One region of the Gluconobacter sp. Dm-73 genome, then DNA from elsewhere that is predicted to be linked to it. Evidence: riboswitches for the same ligand, from Rfam matches in the RefSeq annotation. Region 1 holds a riboswitch; the other holds the start of a gene.
The links. Region 1 has a riboswitch for thiamine pyrophosphate ahead of JK176_RS04065 (TonB-dependent receptor). Riboswitches for the same ligand answer to the same signal wherever they lie in the genome.
Positions count from the first base shown of each region.

Region 1 (4,378 bases):
TCGGGTGAGTTCCGTCAGGACCAGCCAGTCCTGCGTCGTCATCTGCATCCAGGTTCCGATATTCGAAACCAGTGCCCCCATGGCCCAGACGCGGTAATTCCGCCGCCCCAGAGATCGGAAGGCCCCGCCCATCATGGGCAGGCCCCGTCATTCAGCGCAGAAAGAAAGAGCGGACTGACAACCATGGGCGTCAGTGTCGGGAATATCGGCTCCGATGTCGAGACATGTCAGGAAAATGCGTCTTTCACTTTCCTGAAAAGCCTCAGAAACCCGCCGGAGCCAGTTCACGGGGTATGGACCCCGGTCTCCTGCCTGCGGCCTGTGCCGGGCTGAAACGGAATTTGGACAGTTCGGCGAACAGATCCTTCGCCTCGTTGCTCAGATTCCGGCAGGCCACATTGACCTCTTCCACCATTGCGGCATTGCGCTGCGTCATCTGGTCCATTTCGTTGATGGCCTTGTTGATCGTCTCAAGACTCTCGGCCTCACCCGTCGTGGAGCGGGAAATGTCTTCAAGCAGCAACGTGATGCCGTCCACATGCTCACTGATGACCTTCATCGAGCGGTCCGCGTCCCCGACAAGCTGGACACCCTCTTCCACCTGTCGGCCCGAAGACGTGATGATGTTGCGGATATCCTGCGCCGATTTGGCCGAGCGCTGCGCAAGCGCCCGGATTTCCTTGGCCACAACGTCAAAACCCTGACCGGCCTCTCCCGCGCGGGCTGCTTCGATCCCGGCATTCAGCGACAGAAGATTGGTCTGGAACGCGATTTCCTCAATCAGGCCCAGAATGCTCTCGACCTGTCGTGACGACGTCCGGATTTCGCCCATAGCCCGGTTGGCCGAATGCATGATCTCCGAAACCACGACCGTCTGCCCCCGCGTTTCAAGAGCCGTTTCACGCGCCCTCACCGCAGAACGCGCCGTTTTGCCGACCGTCTGGGTAATGCTGTTAATGGAGGCGGCAGACTGGGCCAGGGTAATGGCCTGACGTTCCGTCCGTCCGCTCAGTTCCGTCGAAGCCGAGGCAATTTCGGCGGTTCCGTTAGCGATGACGGAAGTCGCATCGGAAATCTTGGCGATCGCCGTCCGGTAGATCTGGATGAGCGTGTTGAAATTCTGCCGGAATTCCTCGAACCGGTCCTGAAAACCGTCGCCGAACATGAAGGTCAGATCTCCTTCCTTCACAATCTCCAGCCCGGCACAGATGGTTCCGATCGTCTCATCCTGCACACGGCGAATCCGCTCGCTGCGGCCGGACAGTTCCTTCTGGATCTGCGCCGCATCGCGCGCTTCTTCCGCCGAATTTTCCTGAAGGGCCAACTGCTTCTGACTGTTCTCCCGGAACAACTGGAGAGAGCGTGCCAGCCGCCCCGCACAGTCACGATGATGAAGGCACGGAATGGTGATGTTGAGAGCGCCACTCGCAACCTTCTCCGTCGCAGCGGTAATCTGCTCGAAAGGCACGGCAATCACATGAATGGCGAACCGGGCGATCAGAAGTGTCAGTCCAACCTGAAACAGCAGCCCCATGCACTGCGACAGCATCTGTTCATGCTGGTAATGAACAAACAGACGGTCACAAAGCTGTTCGACCACAAACTGTACTACGGCGATCAGAACAAGAAGCGCAAACAGCACCTTGATTTTCTGCCGAACATAGGCCGTTTTTTCAATCCAGTTTAGCATGATCGCCTTTATTGACCTCAGGTCTCACGCCCCGTTCAGGCACTGGCGTGATGTTTTTTGAAAACTATACATGTCGTTATTAATAAAGAATGAAGAATACTCTCGAAATTGTTTGCAACACTTCCCCTGCACGGCCCTGACAGAATCTGCTCATATTGACAATTTTCCGTCCCCGGAGGATTGCTGAGGTTTCACCGTGGGGAGCCCCGGCAAGGGGCTGAGATTCTGCTGGCATGACGCTTGTTCGTCATAGGGCGCAGTGACCCATTGAACCTGATCCAGTTCACACTGGCGGAGGGATGGTGGTCGCTGCCTGCCGGACGCATTCTCACGATCCCGCCAGCCAGCAGCTTGACCCTTTCCTGTCAGCGCTGAACACCCATTGCTTGCAGGCGAGGCGTTTTCCATCATGGCCCACGGACACCCCGGAGACTCTGCTGCGTCCCGCCTGCGGTATCATGGCATCCTGCCCGCCCTGATCGGCACCACGGTCTGCCTGTCCGTCGCCCACGCGGCCGATACGAGGAAACCGCAAGCCCATCACACAGCCCCGGCCCCTTCAGCCGCGACTGCACAGCACCCTGCCACTGCATCTGGCCCTGCCGAGCATATTGTCGTCCACCGAATTCCAGACACCGCTTCCGGAAACCAGCCGGGAGGCGGGCTGATCCATCCGCAGGACGGCGTGAAATCCGTCAGCACGGTCAGTCAGGATTTCATTTCCAAACAGGCTCCCATGGCCACGGCCTTCCAGCTTGCCGCCATGCTGCCCGGCGCCAATGTGTCATCGTCCGACCCGATGGGATTTTCTCCCAATACCGACATCACCGTCCGCGGACTCGATAACAGCGCCATCGGTTATGTGCTCGAAGGCATGCCGCTGAACGACGTCGCCGCCTATTCCGGCACGCCTAGCCAGTTCGCAGACAGTGAGAACTATCAGGAAATCGCCCTGTCGCAGGGCTCGGCCGATCTGGACAGCCCGGTCCTGAACGCCGCCGGGGGCCTGATGAACCTGACCTTCCGCGACCCCGCCAAAAAAGCAGGTGGAGACGCCAGCGTGTCTTACGGATCCTACAACACCAACCGCGAATTCATCCGCCTCGACACCGGCGACATCGCCCATACCGGCATCCGTGGCTTCGTGTCCTACTCCCACGGCGCGACCGACAACTGGCGCGGACCGGGACGCGACGAAAAGCAGCATGTCGATTTCAAATTCCTCAAGGAATGGGGGCAGGGCAACCGCGCCAGCCTCATCGGCACCTTCAACACGACCATCACAAGCTGGTATCCCGAACCCACGATGGACACATGGAAATCGGACGGGATCAAAGGCCAGAACAACCTGCTGGCCCATTATGACAGCAGCAATCCGGAAAACGGCGCGAATTACTGGCGTCTGTGGCGGGACGGAGAGCGCACGCTTTACGGCGGCGCGCCGGTCCATCTGACGCTGACCGACCATCTGACGCTGGACGTCACACCCTACGCGCAGCTTGCATATGGTAACTGGCCGGGCGGAAGCACCCTGTCCGAAACCGGGCTTTACCAAGGCACACAGGCCCTGTCCGACACGCTGAACCTTCCCGGCGCGCAGGACGGCGTGGGCGTCGTCCGCGCGGATTACACCCAGCGCAGCTACCGCTCGGGCTTTACCAGCGCGCTTCACTACAAAACCGGCTGGAACGATTTCGTCCTCGGGTACTGGTACGATTACGGTGACGACAACGAGCAGCAGCCCTTCACGGCGGTCCAGACCAACGGCTATGCGCCGGACATCTGGGCGCAAAACGGCCGCGACGTGATCCGCCTGTCCAACGGCGAACGCCTTCTGGGCGGCAGCTTTCACACTATTTCACAGACCAACGCGCTATTCGTCGGCGACCACATGTCCCTGCTGCATGACCATCTGGCCATCGACCTCGGGTTCAAGGCCGTCATGATGAGCCGCGATGGCACGAACAGCATGCCGGGCCCGCAATACCATGTCGGCTCCAACAGCATGGAGCCCCTGCCCCGCCTCGGCGTGCGCTGGCGCATTGACGCGGAAAACCAGATCTTCTTCAACGCCACGACCAATTTCCGCGCCCCGGACCAGAGCGCGCTGTACAACACCTATGACCCCTCTTCGGGCGAAATGTACGGAACCGGATCGGCCGATGTCCGCAACGAATATTCCCTTTCCGAAGAGCTGGGATACCGCCGCACGGGACGCTGGATCATCGGCAGCCTGACGCTGTTCAACTACAACTTCACCAACCGCCAGATCTCCACGCAGGCCGTCCAGAACGGCTCCGTCGTCAGCACGACGATGAACGCGGGTGGCCAGACCTCACGCGGCGTGGACGTGGAAATCGGTCTGCGCCCCTGGCATCATTTCAGCCCCTATGTCTCGGGCGAGTACCTGCATGCCACGATCGACAACGACCTAATGTCGGGCGGCGACCTGCTGCGCACCCGTGGCCGCATCGCCGTGCGCAGCCCGACGCTTCAGGCCGCGGCCGGGCTGAGCTACGATGACGGGCATATCTTCGGCGTCGCCACCGTGCATTACACCGGCCACCAGTACGCGACCTTCATGAACGACGAGCGCGTTTCGGATCACACGACCGGCGATCTCGCCATCGGCTACCGCTTTTCGGACCATATCCATCTGCATCAACCGACCCTGCGGATGAACTTCAT
Region 1 is NZ_JAERLW010000003.1:147,964-152,341, forward strand. Features, by position in the region: gene JK176_RS04055 (MFS transporter) at 1-135, opposite strand, end outside; gene JK176_RS04060 (methyl-accepting chemotaxis protein) at 263-1,690, opposite strand; TPP riboswitch at 1,878-2,007, shown strand; gene JK176_RS04065 (TonB-dependent receptor) at 2,100-4,378, shown strand, end outside.

Region 2 (4,378 bases), on a different contig from region 1:
ATTCCCCCCGCAAACCGTGATGCCGCCTCTGGACTGCCCTCCGGGACGATGACTTCCACGTCAAGACCCCAGTCGGAAAGGGCCGTGGCGCAACATAGCGCTGCAACCCCCTCCCCCAGGACGGAATGGATCATTCCGCCGGTTCCGTCACGGGTACATAAAGCGCGCCGCCTTCCCGGAACTTCCCGGCCATTTCTTCCATCCCAGCCTGCTTTTCCGCTTCCGCCCGGATGTCATGGGAGATCTTCATCGAACAGAATTTCGGCCCGCACATCGAACAGAAATGCGAGACCTTATGCGCCTCTTTCGGGAGGGTTTCGTCATGCATGGATCGCGCCGTATCGGGGTCCAGCCCCAGATTGAACTGGTCTTCCCACCGGAACTCGAACCGCGCGCGGGACAGCGCATCGTCACGCATCTGCGCGCCCGGATGCCCCTTCGCCAGATCCGCCGCATGGGCCGCGAGCTTGTAGGTAATGACGCCGGTCTTGACGTCGTTCCGGTCCGGCAGGCCCAGATGTTCCTTGGGCGTCACATAACAGAGCATCGCCGTGCCGAACCAGCCGATCATGGCCGCACCAATGGCAGAAGTGATGTGATCGTAACCCGGCGCAATATCGGTCGTTAGTGGGCCAAGCGTGTAGAACGGTGCCTCATGGCAGTGCTCTAGCTGCTTGTCCATGTTGGCCTTGATCTTGTGCATCGACACATGGCCCGGCCCCTCGATCATGACCTGACAGTCCTTCGCCCAGGCGATTTTTGTCAGTTCGCCAAGGGTTTCCAGCTCTGCGAACTGCGCGGCGTCATTGGCATCTGCAATCGAACCGGGGCGCAGGCCGTCGCCCAGCGAGAACGACACGTCATAACGGCGGCAGATATCGCAGATTTCATCGAAATGCTCATACAGAAAGCTCTCGCGATGATGATGCAGGCACCATTTTGCCATGATGGAGCCACCGCGGGAAACGATGCCCGTCACGCGGCGGGCCGTCAGCGGGATCATGTGCAGACGGACACCGGCGTGGATGGTGAAATAATCCACCCCCTGCTCCGCCTGTTCGATCAGTGTGTCGCGGAAAATTTCCCATGTCAGGTCTTCCGCAATTCCGCCGACCTTCTCCAGCGCCTGATAGAGCGGAACCGTCCCGATCGGCACGGGTGCGTTGCGGATGATCCAGTCGCGGATGTTGTGAATGTTACGGCCCGTCGAGAGATCCATGACCGTATCCGCGCCCCAGCGGATGGACCACACCATTTTCTCGACTTCTTCTTCCATCGAAGACGTCACGGCCGAATTGCCGATATTGGCATTGATCTTCACAAGGAAGTTCCGGCCAATAATCATCGGTTCGAGTTCGCGATGATTGATGTTGGCGGGAATGATGGCCCGACCCGAGGCAATTTCCTGCCGCACGAATTCCGGCGTCACGAAATCCGGGATGCTGGCTCCGAAATCCTCGCCGTCGCGCGCCTCTTTCAGGGCTTCCGTCCGGCCGATATTCTCGCGGATGGCGACAAATTCCATTTCCGGCGTGATGATCCCCGCACGGGCATAGGCCATCTGTGTCACCGCGCGGTCTCCAACAGCCCGCAGAGGACGGCGTTGCTGCGGAAAGCTCGGAGTCAGACGATCCCCCTGTGCAAAACCGTTATCAGCTGCCGTGATCGTGCGCCCTTCGTACTCTTCCACGTCTCCACGATCGCGAAGCCAGTTGCCCCGGCTGTCCGACAGGCCCTTTGCGATGTCGATGCTGACGGCGGGATCGGTATAAGGGCCTGAACTGTCATAGACATTCAGCGGACATTCACCTGAAACCGCAATCTGCCGCAGCGGCACTGCGATGTCGTGATGCACGCCACGGACATGGATTTTGCTGGAGGCCGGCAGAGGACCGGTCGTAATAGCGGGAATGGAAGCGTTCATGTGGTGTCTCCTCAAGCGCACTCGAAAAGACCCAAGAAACGTGAGGCAGAAAGGGAGCCGCCGCCCCCAGTGCCCTAACGGACACGGAAAAGGCCAGATCGGCCCGAGAAGGACATGCCCTCCGGTCTTCCTACGCCAGCATCAACTGGGTCAGGTTCAAAGGGTCGCCTCACCGTGGCGCCGGTTTCCCGACGTCACCAATTGGCCTCTCAGTCCCCTAGGCGGGACTCCCCTGACAGGAAGCGACAGTGCTGGAGAAGCGTCAGAAGATCAAGAGCAGAGTGCGTCTGCCGTGCTCTTATGGTTCTGCAGCATGAGTGGGAGAATTATCTGACCACATATCTCGATGGATCTTCCATTTGCCATCCTGCTTGAGCAAAACGATCGTCTGTTTGCCGCGCTCGATAACCTGACCTTTGGTATCAAGCATCCTGATTTGAGAAAGGCTGGTTGCAGCGTTTTCACCACCATAAATCTCATAGTGATCGAATGTGGCACCGCCAACGAGATCAGGCCGCAAGGTCTTCTCAAAATAAGCGAGAATGGCAGCCCGGCCGGAAATTGGGTCTGCGTTGGGGGGCAGCAGTCTGGCGTCATCAGTGTAGAGGCGCGAAATTGCCTGAAGATCGCCCTTGGCGAGATCGGCAGCGAACTGCTCGGTCACAGCCTTTACGGCAGCCGCATCCGACGGTTGCGTGCTGGCTGCCATGGCAGGCGCGCATTGCAGAACGAGCGCCATCGAGGCGCCGAGAAAAGAAGCGAACGGTTTTGTAAATGTCATGACGAATGTCCCGGTGATAAAAAGTCGTTGAAGCGATCGATCCTGTATTTCAAAGCTGCGAACAACCGCCATCGACCACCAGTTCTGTGCCGACGACATATTGGGATTCGTCGCTTGCGAGGTAGAGAACTGCAGCGGCGATTTCTTCAGCCCGGCCCATGCGTCCAAGAGGAACGCTCGCAGCGAACTGGGTTTTAAAGTCTTCCACTTCGGTTTCAGAAAGACCGATCTTGTTCAGAAGCGGCGTTTCGATCCCGCCGGGTGCGACCGCGTTGACACGGATTTTGCGACCGAGCAGCTCATAGGACCAGCTCCGCGCGAAAGACCGGACTGCCGCTTTGGCGGCTGCAACCAGCGACAGGGCATGTTTGCCGGTCTGGTCGATAAACGAGGTCGTCAGAATAACGGATGCCCCCTCACGCAGTACGGGGAGTGCCGCCTGCATCGTGAATACGGCACCTTTGACACTGACATCCATGACGTCGTCATACTGACGTTCACCAATTGACTGTAAGGGTGTCGGAATGACGTAACCGGCGTTCACAAACAGAATATCGAGGCCGCCGAATGCCTTCTGGACCTTGTCCGCAACGGAGGTCATGGCGTCGACAGACCGCACATCGGCCGCCAGAACCAGCGCCTCTCCGCCCAGTTCTGCATGCACATCGGCAAACCGGGTTTCATCGCGCCCCGTGACGGCAACGCGCGCTCCTTCTGCGACAAACCGCTTTGCAGTCGCAAGGCCGATACCGCTCGTACCGCCCGTGATGAGGGCAGTTTTTCCCGAAAGTCTCATATCAGATCCCCATATTAGAAAAACGTGACAGGCGTCCCGGACGCGATCACCGTTTCCGTTGATCCTATCAAAACGCATTATGACCTAAAGGACGTATTTCCCTCTATTTAAGACATATCGCCTTGCTATCCACATATGGCGCAAAACAAGGGAAATAGGTCCTTTAGGAAATTCTCACAGAGCATTACGTCTCAAGACCGTCCAGCAACCAGCCCTATGGGGCAGGAGACATGAGGAGACGGAGATGCCTGAAATTTTCGATGAAACCTTCCCGGAAGAATTGACCGAGGCAGGGAGCGCACGGCGGCGCATGATGCTCATGGGGGGCGCTGCGATTGCTGCAACGGCGGCAACGCGCCTTCTGCCGGAAAGCGCACGGGCGGCTGTGTCGGGGACAGCCGAAAAACCTATAGATTTTCTGTTTGCGATTTATCCGAACGGAACACTTCTTGATTTTGCTGGCCCCAACGAAATCCTGTCGCGCATTCCCAACACGAATGTTCGTTTTGCCAGTCCTGAGGGCGGTTTCGTCACGCTGGAAAAGGGCATTGTTTTCGGGCCAACGGAAAAGCTTTCCGATATCGACAAGGTCGATGTCATTTGCGTGCCTGGCGCCCTGAATCTTTCGGCCATGATGAAGCCCGAGACACTGGGGCATGTCCGGCGTCTGTCCGAGACGGCGAGATATGTAACCTCCGTCTGTACCGGCTCTATTATCCTTGCGGCTTCAGGGGTTCTCAAGGGACGGCGGAGTGCCTGTCATTGGGCATTTCTGAACATCCTCAAAGAATATGAAGCCATTCCCGATCCTGCGCGGATTGTGAAGGATGGACGCTTCATGAGTGGCGGCGGAGTAACGGCCGGTATTGATTTCGGT
Region 2 is NZ_JAERLW010000008.1:63,692-68,069, reverse strand. Features, by position in the region: gene JK176_RS09960 (FAD-dependent oxidoreductase) at 1-134, opposite strand, end outside; gene thiC (phosphomethylpyrimidine synthase ThiC) at 131-1,924, opposite strand; TPP riboswitch at 2,035-2,168, opposite strand; gene JK176_RS09950 (SgcJ/EcaC family oxidoreductase) at 2,223-2,777, opposite strand; gene JK176_RS09945 (SDR family oxidoreductase) at 2,755-3,501, opposite strand; gene JK176_RS09940 (DJ-1/PfpI family protein) at 3,746-4,378, shown strand, end outside.
Region 2: another riboswitch for thiamine pyrophosphate. It lies ahead of thiC (phosphomethylpyrimidine synthase ThiC); the one in region 1 lies ahead of JK176_RS04065 (TonB-dependent receptor).